4 regions of the Yersinia vastinensis genome follow, and region 2 is predicted to be linked to each of the others. Evidence: predicted binding sites of a transcription regulator. Region 2 holds the regulator's gene; each other region holds the start of a gene.

Region 1 (3,166 bases), 2.3 Mb from region 2:
TCAGGTCAACAACAGAAACGTTAGGGGTAGGAACGCGGAACGCCATACCAGTCAGTTTACCGTTCAGTTCTGGGATAACTTTACCTACTGCTTTAGCAGCACCGGTAGAAGAAGGGATGATGTTCTGGGATGCGCCGCGGCCGCCGCGCCAGTCTTTGTGAGACGGGCCATCAACAGTTTTCTGAGTTGCAGTAGTTGCATGCACAGTGGTCATCAGCGCTTCAACGATACCGAACTTGTCGTTGATAACTTTAGCCAGTGGAGCCAGGCAGTTAGTGGTGCAAGAAGCGTTAGAAACGATTTCTTGGCCAGCGTAAGCCTTGTGGTTAACGCCCATAACGAACATAGGGGTGTCGTCTTTAGAAGGACCAGTCAGAACCACTTTCTTCGCGCCAGCAGCGATGTGCTTACGTGCAGTTTCGTCGGTCAGGAACAGGCCAGTTGCTTCAGCAACAACGTCAACGTTAACTTCGTTCCACTTCAGGTTAGCCGGATCTCTCTCTGCGGTAACACGGATGGTTTTACCGTTAACAACCAGATGGCCGTCTTTTACTTCTACAGTACCGTCGAAACGACCATGGGTAGAGTCGTATTTCAGCATGTACGCCATGTAGTCAGCGTCCAACAGGTCGTTGATTGCAACGATTTCGATGTCAGAACGTTCCTGAGCAGCACGGAAAACAATGCGACCGATACGGCCAAAACCGTTGATACCTACTTTGATAGTCATATATTCCACCAGCTATTTGTTAGTGAATAAAAGGTTGGTTGTAAAATTACAAAAACCTTACCGAGCGTCAAGCGGAATCGTGTCAATTATTGCTACAAATCAAACCAGGGGAGGTAGATCGAACATTAATCACGCGTTTCCTGATACGATTAGCCTCATTTTTATATTGGGGCGAATAATTTAGTTTAAAGTGAGAATCAGTAATATTTGCGATTTTTATCACATTTACACCGTTATCGCTTCGATGGCATACAGTTTAGGACAATTTTAACTGCTTTGTTGTTAATTTTTTGTTATTATTAGACGTTGTTTTCGTTGACTTTATTCCCTGCCAGAGAATCGCACAAATGGCTAAAGAACTGAACCCTACAGAAAATATTGAGAAACTGTCCGATATTCAGCGGCATGTCACCCAGCAGCGGGGGACGGAAGCGCCTTTTAGTGGCAAATTACTGCACAATAAACGTGACGGTGTGTATCAATGCTTGTGTTGCCACCAACCGCTTTTTATCTCGGAATCTAAGTTTGATTCCGGTTGTGGTTGGCCGAGTTTTTATCAACCGCTTGACGCGAATTCAATCCGCTATATTGATGATTATTCTCATAATATGCACCGTGTCGAGATTCGTTGTGGTAACTGTGATGCACATTTGGGGCATGTGTTCCCTGATGGCCCACAACCTACCGGAGAGCGCTATTGCGTGAACTCGGCATCACTGAATTTTGTTGATGACCAAAATGGCGAACAGACTGCGGGATAACGGCTGATAAAAACCGTAACCGGATAAGTGAAAAATCGATTCAGCTTGCTATTCCTTTACCTGAGGATGTTCCGATGGAGCTTGAAGACCTAATATCAGTGATGACACCCGAAATTTACCAACGTTTAGTTCAGGCGGTAGAGTTAGGTAAATGGCCAGATGGTGTGGCACTGACGCCTGAGCAGAAAGAGAACAGTCTGCAAATGGTCATGCTATGGCAAGCGCGCCATAACACTGATGCCCAGCATATGAGTATTGGCACCGATGGTCAGATTGTGATGAAAACCAAACAAGAGCTTAAGCAGCAATTTAGCCAGCCGACGTTGGTGAAGTTGAAACCAGAATGAATCACTCAACGGCGTCGATATCGGCTCCGTTGAGTGCCTCGTTTAATAAGTTGCTTTTACCTCTAAGTCCGTCAGAAGTTGCGCCAATGTTTGTATGTTGGCGCCAGTATCACGCATAGCGTCAAAGGCTTGTTGGCTGTCTTGTGGTTGCAGATTGACACCACGGCAACCATCACTGATGATGGTGGTTTGATAACCCAAAGTTAATGCATCTAAAACGGTGTATTTCACACAATAATCTGTTGCTAACCCCATAATATACAAACGCTCAATTCCGTGTTGCTGCAACCACCCATCCAGGGGGGTTTTTGCTCGTCTGCCATTATCAAAAAAAGCACTGTAGCTGTCGATCGCGGGATCTTGGCCTTTACGGAAAATCGCAGCAATAGCCTCATGGTTTAAATGTGGATGCAAAGCTGCACCGGGGCTGTCTTGTACACAATGCACGGGCCACCAGACTTGCGTTAAACCGTCTAATTCGCCAACAGAACCCGGTTCTGCATTGGAATTAATCGCAAAACTACGGTGCTCGGCTGGGTGCCAATCTTGGCTGGCGATAACAGGTATTTTTAACATCAAACAGGCATGAATAGCCTCATTCGCAATAGCAATAACCTCGTCACCTTCGGTGACAGCCAATGCGCCTCCCGGACAAAAATCATTTTGCAAATCAATTAATAACAGTGCCGCTTTCATGAGAGTTCCGCCAGATCAGTGGGTGTCGGTTAATTCGCCGCGCAGGTTTTGTTGCATCAACCGGCGGATTTCTTCGGGGGATAGAGATTGACTCAACAAATAATGCAGTTTTGTCAGGGCAGCCTCAACGGTCATATCAAAACCACTGATCACGCCAGCATGGGCCAGTGCATTCCCCGTAGCGTAGCCATCCATATTGACCCTGCCAGAAATACATTGGGTTAAATTTACCACCACAATACCGCGCTCGCTGGCATTTCTTAGCTCATCCAGTAATTCTGCTTTCTGTGGTGCGTTCCCCACACCATAGGATCGCAAAATCAAAGCCTTGACCGGTTGCAGCAGGAAGTTCCGCACTACTGCACCAGAGATTCCGGGATAGATAGTGACTACGCCAATGGGTTGCGGCGTGATGTTATGAACGACCAATGGCCCATTATTGATAGGGGACTCAACTGATGCCATACGACGAATATGGATGCCCGCTTCTAGCAGAACAGAGAGATTAGGAGAGGCGAAAGCATCAAAACCGTCGGCATGAGCTTTGGTGGTACGGTTACCGCGAAACAATTTGTTGTTGAAGAACAAACTGACTTCATTCACAGGGTGATTAGCTGCCAGATACAGAGCAT
Region 2 (3,166 bases):
TGTGGTGCGCTCCATGGACGATTATATTAATTACATCACGCCGCAGTTCTCACGCACGCACATCAACTTCCAGCGCGTCCCCACCGTCGATACTTCTAACCCCTTCGCCGCCAAAGCCATTCCTTCACTGGATGAAAGTTTTGTTGTTATTCACTTTAGAGGTTTGGATCAAATCGATTTCCCCTATTTACTGGCGATGCTTCAAGGGTCATTTATATCGAACATCAATACGTTAGTCGTGCCCGGCGGGAAAATGGGGCTAGCAATGGAGCTGATTATGGCCCCGCTCGTCCAGCGACTATTGGAAGGTAAAAAGATTAATTAATATCCTTGGTACTTGAAGTCGCAACCAACATCTTCGCAGCTTCAAGTACGTAGGGTTTGCTTATGCGATTTCGCGGATTTCAAAACTGTGGGTAATTGTTGCCGCTTTTCCCAACATCAAAGAAACCGAGCAATATTTTTCAGCCGACAACTGAACAGCACGCTCAACAATTTTATCGGTCAGATCTTTGCCGCTGACAATAAAGTGTAGGTTGATTTGCGTAAACAAACGTGGCGCTTCTTCCCGGCGTTGTGAAGTTAAGGTCACTTCGCAATCACGCACATCGTTACGCCCTTTTTGCAAGATAGAAACAACATCAATTGCGCTACAGCCGCCTGCTGACATTAATAGCATTTCCATTGGGCTTGGTGCTTTGTCTCCCGCATTCCCATCCATCAAAACTTGATGACCTGAGGCGGATTCACCCAAAAATGTCAGCCCCTCAACCCACTTTACTCGTGCCTGCATAACTCTTGCTCCCGGTTAAATTTTCTATTTCAGACTACCCTTTCATTTACAAACTCGCAATGTAACCCGATGTTCATCATGCTGAAGCGATACAACACAAGACAGTCGCCTCATCCTGTGCTACAAACAGAATCGAAAGTGTTGTTTCTAGAATTAAATAGGGTAGCTTCTCAATACTCAGTGAAGGGTTTCTATCCGGTACGTATCTTGGCTATACCTTTCGGCAGTTGAGCAAATTAATATGCTAAGAGAAAGTGTATTTTATAAGCACGCCGCGCAGGGAACTCTGAGCCCTGTTAAGTTAGGCAGCGATAACAACAGAGGATAACAGCGAATGGTTCTCGGCAAGCCACAAACAGACCCGACTCTCGAATGGTTCCTGTCTCATTGCCATATCCACAAATATCCATCGAAGAGTACGCTAATTCACCAAGGTGAAAAGGCCGAAACGCTTTACTACATCGTGAAAGGCTCCGTTGCGGTGCTTATCAAAGATGAAGAAGGTAAAGAGATGATTCTCTCCTATTTAAACCAAGGGGATTTCATCGGCGAGCTTGGATTATTTGAAGAAGGCCAAGAACGCAGTGCTTGGGTTAGAGCAAAAACCGCCTGTGAAGTGGCTGAAATTTCTTACAAAAAATTCCGCCAGCTAATTCAGGTCAATCCAGATATTTTGATGCGCCTGTCTTCGCAAATGGCGAGTCGCTTACAGATTACGTCTGAGAAGGTGGGTAACCTCGCTTTCCTTGATGTGACTGGGCGCATTGCACAAACGCTGCTTAATCTGGCAAAACAACCTGATGCCATGACCCACCCAGATGGGATGCAGATTAAGATTACCCGCCAGGAAATTGGTCAAATAGTTGGCTGCTCCCGCGAAACTGTGGGGCGGATACTAAAAATGCTGGAAGATCAGAACCTGATCTCCGCACACGGTAAAACGATTGTCGTTTACGGCACTCGTTAATTCCCCATAAACCGGTGCCGATACCCTCGGCACCGGTTTTCTTCGCTGTATGATCAATAAATCTCTGGGGCCTAGATGAAGTGGCAACGGCTTATTTATCATCCTGAAGTGAACTATGCACTCCGCCAAACATTGGTTCTCTGCCTGCCTGCTGCACTGGGCTTTGCCATTGGCGATCTGCGGATGGGATTGATGTTCTCCCTGATACCCGCATGCTGTAATATTGCCTCGTTAGATACCCCACACCAGCATTTTTTCCGCCGCCTGATTATTGGCGGTGCGCTCTTTACCTTGTGCAGCTTCCTGACTCAACAGTTATTGTTGTGGGATATTCCACTGCCTTGGGTGATGTTGGGACTGGCATTGGTTCTGGGTGTTTCAGGGGCCATCAGCCCGCTCAATGGCCGCATGTTGCCTGCGGCGCTAATTGCTGCCATCTTCAGCCTGAGCATGGTGGGTCGCGCTCCCATCTGGCAAGCGCCATTAATGTGCGCCGTGGGGACCCTTTGGTACGGCGGTTTTACTTGGATTTGGTTCCGATTATGCAAAGACCAACCTATCCGCGAACCTTTGAGCCAGCTTTATCATTTATTGGCGGATTATTGCGATGCTAAATTCAGTTTGTTTGATCAGCATCTTGAGCCAGAAAAATCCCTACCGCCATTGCTCGACAGACAGCAAGGTATAATGGATAAAGTTAATCAGCTTTATCAGCAATTTAATCTGTTATCTAATGCGACGAAAACTGAACAAAAACGGCTAGTGAGCTTGTTCCAGATGGCGCTCGATTTACAAGAGCACATTACTGCGGCACTCAATCAGCCAGAAAAAGTGCAAGAGCTGATTGAGCAAACACCAATAATCACAGTTCTTCACCGCAATATGGATCAAATTTCGACCCAGATGCGAACCATTGCTGACGATATTCTCTATCACCATCGCGCTAAAGAACATTTCAGTGCTGGCAATGCGCTAGTCGAGCTGGAAGAGATTGCCCAACAACATCCAGACAATTCCGTGGCGCAATTTTGCTATTACCACATCAGCCATGTGACTCAAATCCTGAGTGATCGCCGCCCACAATATGACCGAGACTTGATGGCCAGCCAGTTATCCCAGCCTCTCTGGCCAGCATTTATCAGCTATTTATCGTTGAAATCCAGTCCATTGCGTGATGCGGCTCGTATGGGTGTCACTCTGGCAGCAGGGAGCTACATCGGTACGCTTATCCACTTACCTAAACCATACTGGATCTTGCTCACCATCATGCTGGTCACGCAAAACGGGTATAACGCGACCAAGATACGGATTCATCACCGTGCTATGGGGACGTTAATTGGGTTGATATTGGCGGCGGGTTTATTGCACTTGCAGATGCCGGAAGGGACAACCCTAAGCATCATGTT
Region 3 (3,166 bases), 1.9 Mb from region 2:
CGGGCGAGCCGTGACCCTCCCCTTTATCACTATCTATTTGGCAGAACATTTCCAATTAGCGCCTGATAAGGTCGGACTGGTATTGGGGGCAAGTTTAACGCTCGGTATTTTCACCAGTCTCTATGGCGGTTATCTGGTCGATAAATTCAATAAAAAGCAGTTGATCCTGCTGGCCGTGACTCTATTTTCGATCACCTTTTTTACGCTCCCTTGGATTGAACACCCTGCATGGATAATCCTGATTCTGGCACTGCTACACTCGGCATACTCTGTCTACAGTATTGCTATTAAAGCCTGTTTTGCTGACTGGCTACCCGTCGATGAACGCATTAAAGCCTTCTCTGCCAACTACACGTTAGTCAATGTGGGTTGGGCCATCGGCCCGGCGCTTGGGGTATTGGTGGTGGGCATCGGGCCGCAAGCCCCGTTTATTATTTCTGGCATACTGGCGCTATCAGTCGCTCTCATACTGAAATTTAGAATAGACAGCACTGATATGTCGGTTTCTGCACATACGCCAACCGAGTCAGCACCTGATTTTCGTCAGACATTCCGCATTTTGCGCCATGATAAGCGGCTGATCTATTTCACTCTGGGTAGCATGCTCAGTGCCATTGTCTTTGGCCAGTTTTCCGGTTACTTATCGCAATATCTGATTACGGTTTCCGACGCTAAGTTTGCTTATCAAGTGATTGGAGCGGTGATGACCGTTAATGCAACCATTGTGATTACTCTGCAATACCTATTAAGCCGCCGCATGAATCAGCAGAACTTAATGCGCTGGTTGATGCTAGGAACCTTGTTCTTCATTATCGGTCTGTTCGGATTTATGGCGGCTCAAGAGTCAATCCCATTATGGATGTTGGCCATGGCGATATTCTCACTGGGTGAAATTATTGTTATTCCAGTCGAATACATGTTTATCGACTTTATTGCTCCCGCGAATCTTAAAGGCAGCTACTATGGGGTACAGAATCTCGGTCAATTAGGCGGAGCTGTTAACCCGGTATTCTGTGGTTTCTTGCTCGCCTATGCAGCACCCCACATGATGTTCTACATGCTGATTATTGCAGCCATTTTGGGGTTGATGTTTTTCTATCGTGGTTATCAATTGGCGAAAGCACAAGACGCTACAGCCAAATACAGCCGCTCTGATCTGACATAGGCTGCCAGAACTGGTCATGGTAGGCACAACTCCATTAATATTATTCATAATGTGATTGCTAGCACATTACTATCGTTAATTGTATGATGAATGTATTCCGTTACTCAGGACCCTTTTTATGCGCAACGTGACTTCACTTTGCTGGCAGTATCTGCGGGCTTTCGCCATTATCTATTTGTGTCTATGGGCCGGTAAAGCCATCGCTTTGTTGTTGCCTATCACCATTCCTGGCAGCATCATCGGGATGCTGATTCTGTTTGCCCTACTCGCTTCACAGATTTTGCCCTCTACGTGGGTAAAACCGGGTTGCCACTTGCTAATCCGCTATATGGCGCTGTTGTTTGTGCCCATCGGAGTCGGCGTGATGCAATATTATGATCAATTAACCAAGCAATTTGGTCCTATCGTCGTTTCCTGCTTTGTCAGTACCTTGATTGTGATGTTAGTGGTGGCCTATAGCTCCCATTACGTCCATCGTGAACGTAAAGTGATTGGTTCTCCAACCCACACGGAGGAGGACAAATGATCAGCAACTTATGGTGGTCACTGCCACTGACATTAATCGTGTTCTTCAGCGCACGTCGTTTAGCCCGCAGTTTGAAAATGCCATTGCTTAACCCCTTGCTGATATCAATGGTTGTTATCATTCCATTGCTATTGGTTACGCATATGCCTTATGCCAACTATTTTGCGGGCAGTAAAATACTCAATGACCTGCTGCAACCCGCGGTAGTGGCGTTAGCTTTCCCGCTATATGAACAAATACATCAAATTCGCGCGCGCTGGAAATCCATCATCACAATCTGTTTTATCGGCAGTGTCACCGCCATGGTCACCGGCACCGCGATTGCTTTGTGGATGGGGGCAACCCCAGAGATTGCTGCCTCAGTATTACCTAAATCTGTCACCACCCCCATTGCCATGGCAGTTGCGGAATCCCTTCATGGCTTACCTGCTATCAGTGCAGTCTGCGTTATTTTTGTTGGTATTCTAGGGGCCGTTTTTGGTCACAGTCTGCTGAATATATTGCGAATTTCTACCAAAGCGTCGCGCGGTTTAGCAATGGGTACGGCTTCACATGCCCTTGGTACTGCCCGGTGCGCAGAGCTGGATTTTCAGGAAGGGGCGTTCAGTTCGCTGGCACTGGTCATCTGCGGAATTATCACCTCATTGCTCGCGCCATTCCTGTTCCCAGTACTGCTACATTTGTTTGGTTAACATCCTCAACACTGCGACATAAATTTGAGATACATCTCTCATTTGAGATTTTACTTGCATGAATTTCACGTATAACGAGATCTAAATCACACCAAGAAAGCCTCAAGCTGCCTAAAATAGTTTCCCGTTACTATTGGAGAAAACCTTATGCAAGCACGTTTTCAAGCCCCTTGGGCAGATCTTCCCACTTCACTGCAAACCGCACTTGAGCCGATTTTAAGCGCAAACGATTTCCCTGCCATGCTGACAGCAGAACAAGTGAAAACAGTGAAAAGCATCAGTGGGTTAGATGACGATGCGCTGGCATTTGCGTTGCTACCTCTGGCTGCCGCTTGTGCATTGACACCCGTATCCCATTTCATGGTCGGGGCCATCACTCGCGGTATCAGTGGCAACCTCTACTTCGGTGCCAATATGGAATTTGGCGGTGCGCCGCTACAACAGACCATCCACGCCGAACAGTGTGCCGTAACACATGCCTGGCTACGTGGTGAAACTCGTCTGCTCTCTATTACCGTCAATTACACTCCCTGCGGCCATTGCCGCCAGTTTATGAATGAGTTAAATAGCGGAACTGGACTGGATATTCATCTACCCGGCCGCCCAACTTCAACACTGGGGCAATATTTACCCGATGCTTTCGGTCCGAAAGATTTGGCTATCACCACCCTGTTGATGGACCCCGTTCATCACGGCTACAAAGTGGCCCAGGCCGATGCTCTGACACAAGCCGCTCTTGAGGGTGCAAATCACAGTCATGCCCCTTACAGCCTTTCTCACAGC
Region 4 (3,166 bases), 730 kb from region 2:
CCAGCGATTTTGTTTGTGGCACTCAACAACTGGCCTCTGGCATTACTGTACAAGTCTTTACGACCGGGCGCGGTACACCTTATGGCTTGGCGGCGGTCCCCGTCATCAAGATGGCAACCCGCACAGATTTGGCGAACCGCTGGCATGATTTGATGGATATCGATGCTGGAACCATTGCCACCGGTGATGCCACTATCGAAGACGTCGGCCAGCAATTATTTGAATTTATTTTGGATATTGCCAGCGACCGTAAGCGCACATGGTCTGATCAATGGGGGCTACGCAATGCTCTGGCGGTGTTTAACCCAGCCCCTGTGACCTGAGTCACTCCGTTTCATCATCGGCCGGTCGATTGACCGGCCTATTTCTTTGACTATTCCTGCTCACCTAACTGCAACGCCACGTACAGCAATAAGCGATCATCAAAGTTTCCCAAATCCAACCCTGTCAGTTCTGAAATTCGATTCAGCCGATATTCCAACGTGTTACGGTGAATAAACAGTGCCTTAGCCGTCGCCGTCGGTTGCACATTATTGCGGAACCAACAAGCTAGGGTGCGACGCAGCAAACCGTTGCTGTCCATCGCCCGCAATTTGGCTAATGGCAGGGCCAGTTCGTTGGCTTGCCACCCGCCCCGTAAACTATCAAGCAAAACCGGTAAAACCAGATCCTGATAATAGTAACTGCGCAGCTCCGGCATTCGCTGTTTGCCCACCGCCATCGTGGTACGAGCAGTACGATAGGAACGTGCAATACTGCCGGGGCCAGTAAAAAAATTCCCCAGCGAGAGGCGCACTCGTAAGCGACCCCGCTCTGTCATGCGTGAAAGCAGTGACTCCATGCGCCGCCGGTGATCGACGGCGTCCCAGCGACCATGGCTGTTTAGCGCCGGTTTCAGCACCACCATTTCGGTCAAAGAAACAATCGCAATCAGATTGTTACGCTCTGGAGTAGTCAGTAGGGTTTGCAGCTCTTGTAATTCCGACATGGCGCTATCGACACTTAACTGGCCACTGTCGACATCCACCACAGCCACAACGCGAGGTTCGTTGATATCGACCCCAAGGCGCTGCGCCCATTCAATCAGCGCCGGTGATATCTCTTCAGTACGTATTAGGTTTAATACCAGCTCTTCGCGCAAGCGGCTATCCTGCGCCAGCAGGTGCACCAAACGCGCCTGCTCCATCATCATTTCTGCCGCCATGCACACCAGTTCACCATATTGGCGGAGTTGGCCCGGATTTCCAGTTAGGCCAATCACACCAACAATCTCCCCCTCAAGGCGTAATGGTAGGTTGATTCCGGGCTTTACCCCGTGCAATTGACGTGCGACAGCCTCATCAATGTCGACAATTCGGCCATGAGATAGCGACAGCAGCGCCCCCTCATGTAGCTCTCCGAGGCGTTCTTCATCGCCGCTACCAATAATCCGCCCTTTGCCATCCATCACATTAATGTTGGTATCAATGATCTTCATGGTACGGGTAACAATATCCTGGGCTAGCCGGGGGTCAAGATTATAGACACTCATGCGTGAGACCTCAGTTTAGGCTAATGCACCAGCATATGTGGTCTGTGGTGGGATTACATTGGACAACTGCCTAATTTTAAAGCTGAAGAGAGAGAGTTGAGGTAAAGCTCACAAAAATAACAAAATAGGATGGGAATAGCGGAGAAAAGAGTGATAACTCACGGGCTTCATTGACTAAAAAATCAGGGCCAGCGAATGTCAGCCCTGATGGAGAAATGACGATTATAGATAAAAACTATGATTGACCAGCCGCTATACCAATGGCCAATGTGGCAGCAATATTGCGCGCCGTCATGAACACATTGCCTGCAGCATTATCCAGCGCCTGTTCTAAGGTGCAGATGCTGTAAATCACACTAAATACCGCATCCAAACCATGTTCATACACCACATCCGCATCGGCCGTCAGGCTACCTGCAATGCCAATCACTGGTTTGTTATAGCGTTTGGCTACTCTGGCAACACCGATAGGCACTTTGCCGTGAATGGTTTGGCTATCAATCCGCCCTTCACCCGTAATCACAAAAGTGGCATCACGGACTAATGCATCCAGGCCCAGTGCATCAGTTACAATATCAATCCCAGGGCTTAAGGTTGCACCACAAAAAGCCAGTAGTGCTGCGCCTAACCCCCCCGCAGCTCCGGCACCTTCGACCTGATCAACATCGATATCCAGATGGCGTTTAATGACACTGGCGTAATGCAGCAATCCTTCATCCAGTTGGGTCACCATCTCCGGAGTTGCCCCTTTCTGCCGCCCGAAAATGGCCGAAGCACCTTCGCTACCGGTCAGTGGATTAGTGACATCACAGGCAACGTCGATTTGGCACTGTTTAATACGAGGATCTAACCCGGAAATATCAATTGAATCCAGTTCAGGCAGCTTCCCACCGCCAAAACCAATCTGCTTGCTGTGTTTATCTAATAATTTGACGCCCAGTGCCTGTACCATCCCCGCGCCACCATCATTGGTCGCGCTGCCACCGATACCGATAATGATATGTTTCACGCCCTGATCCAGCGCATGACAAATCAGTTCACCCGTGCCAAAAGAGGTGGTTTTCAGCGGGTTACGTAATTCAGGAGGGACTAATTCGAGTCCACTGGCTGCCGCCATTTCAATAAATGCAGATTTTTCATCACCGGAAATCCCGTAAAAGGCGTCGACTTCCTCCCCTAGCGGGCCGGTCACATTAACCTTAATAATTCGCCCGGCGGTGGCGGCAACCATGGCTTCTACTGTGCCTTCGCCACCATCAGCAACTGGCAATTTGATATATTGCGCATCAGGAAACTGGGTACGAAAACCCGCTTCAATCTGCACCGCAACGTCCAACGCGGATAAACTTTCTTTATAAGAGTCCGGAGCGATGACTATTTTCATAAATGGTTTAATCTCATGAGCTATCCGATGCCACAAGGGCACCGGCACCACTGATTAACGTGTCACTTCAACTTTAGCCAATGTCTCGTAATAGCAGGCCAATGCGCTGTGATCTGCGTTGCCCAATCCATCGGCTTTCAGTGCTTGCATCATCTCCATAACGGCGGCAGTTAGGGGCAGTTGTGCACCAACACCGTGCGAAGTATCCAAGGCATTAGCCAAGTCTTTGATATGCAAATCAATGCGAAAAC

What was found. Region 2 encodes CRP, which controls carbon source genes, mostly activating them, when cyclic AMP is high. Its sites were predicted from a motif close to ATGTGANNNNNNTCACAT; they were not measured.
Positions count from the first base shown of each region.
Region 1: msrB (peptide-methionine (R)-S-oxide reductase MsrB) is a predicted target of CRP. The motif match lies at 938-955, and genes of this name have one in related genera.
Region 3: ACIOG0_RS14605 (CidA/LrgA family protein) is a predicted target of CRP. The motif match lies at 1,215-1,232, and genes of this name have one in related genera.
Region 4: ACIOG0_RS19800 (CdaR family transcriptional regulator) is a predicted target of CRP. The motif match lies at 1,628-1,645, and genes of this name have one in related genera.

Region 1 is NZ_CP173260.1:2,551,101-2,554,266, reverse strand. Features, by position in the region: gene gapA (glyceraldehyde-3-phosphate dehydrogenase) at 1-730, opposite strand, end outside; gene msrB (peptide-methionine (R)-S-oxide reductase MsrB) at 1,078-1,491, shown strand; gene ACIOG0_RS11910 (YeaC family protein) at 1,566-1,838, shown strand; gene pncA (bifunctional nicotinamidase/pyrazinamidase) at 1,881-2,534, opposite strand; gene ansA (asparaginase) at 2,550-3,166, opposite strand, start outside.
Region 2 is NZ_CP173260.1:262,759-265,924, reverse strand. Features, by position in the region: gene ACIOG0_RS01005 (phosphoribulokinase) at 1-325, shown strand, start outside; gene ACIOG0_RS01000 (OsmC family protein) at 386-793, opposite strand; gene crp (cAMP-activated global transcriptional regulator CRP) at 1,128-1,760, shown strand; gene ACIOG0_RS00990 (YccS/YhfK family putative transporter) at 1,836-3,166, shown strand, end outside.
Region 3 is NZ_CP173260.1:3,130,321-3,133,486, forward strand. Features, by position in the region: gene ACIOG0_RS14600 (MFS transporter) at 1-1,165, shown strand, start outside; gene ACIOG0_RS14605 (CidA/LrgA family protein) at 1,284-1,691, shown strand; gene ACIOG0_RS14610 (CidB/LrgB family autolysis modulator) at 1,688-2,383, shown strand; gene cdd (cytidine deaminase) at 2,531-3,166, shown strand, end outside.
Region 4 is NZ_CP173260.1:4,284,514-4,287,679, forward strand. Features, by position in the region: gene garD (galactarate dehydratase) at 1-323, shown strand, start outside; gene ACIOG0_RS19800 (CdaR family transcriptional regulator) at 374-1,531, opposite strand; gene ACIOG0_RS19805 (glycerate kinase) at 1,767-2,915, opposite strand; gene garR (2-hydroxy-3-oxopropionate reductase) at 2,970-3,166, opposite strand, start outside.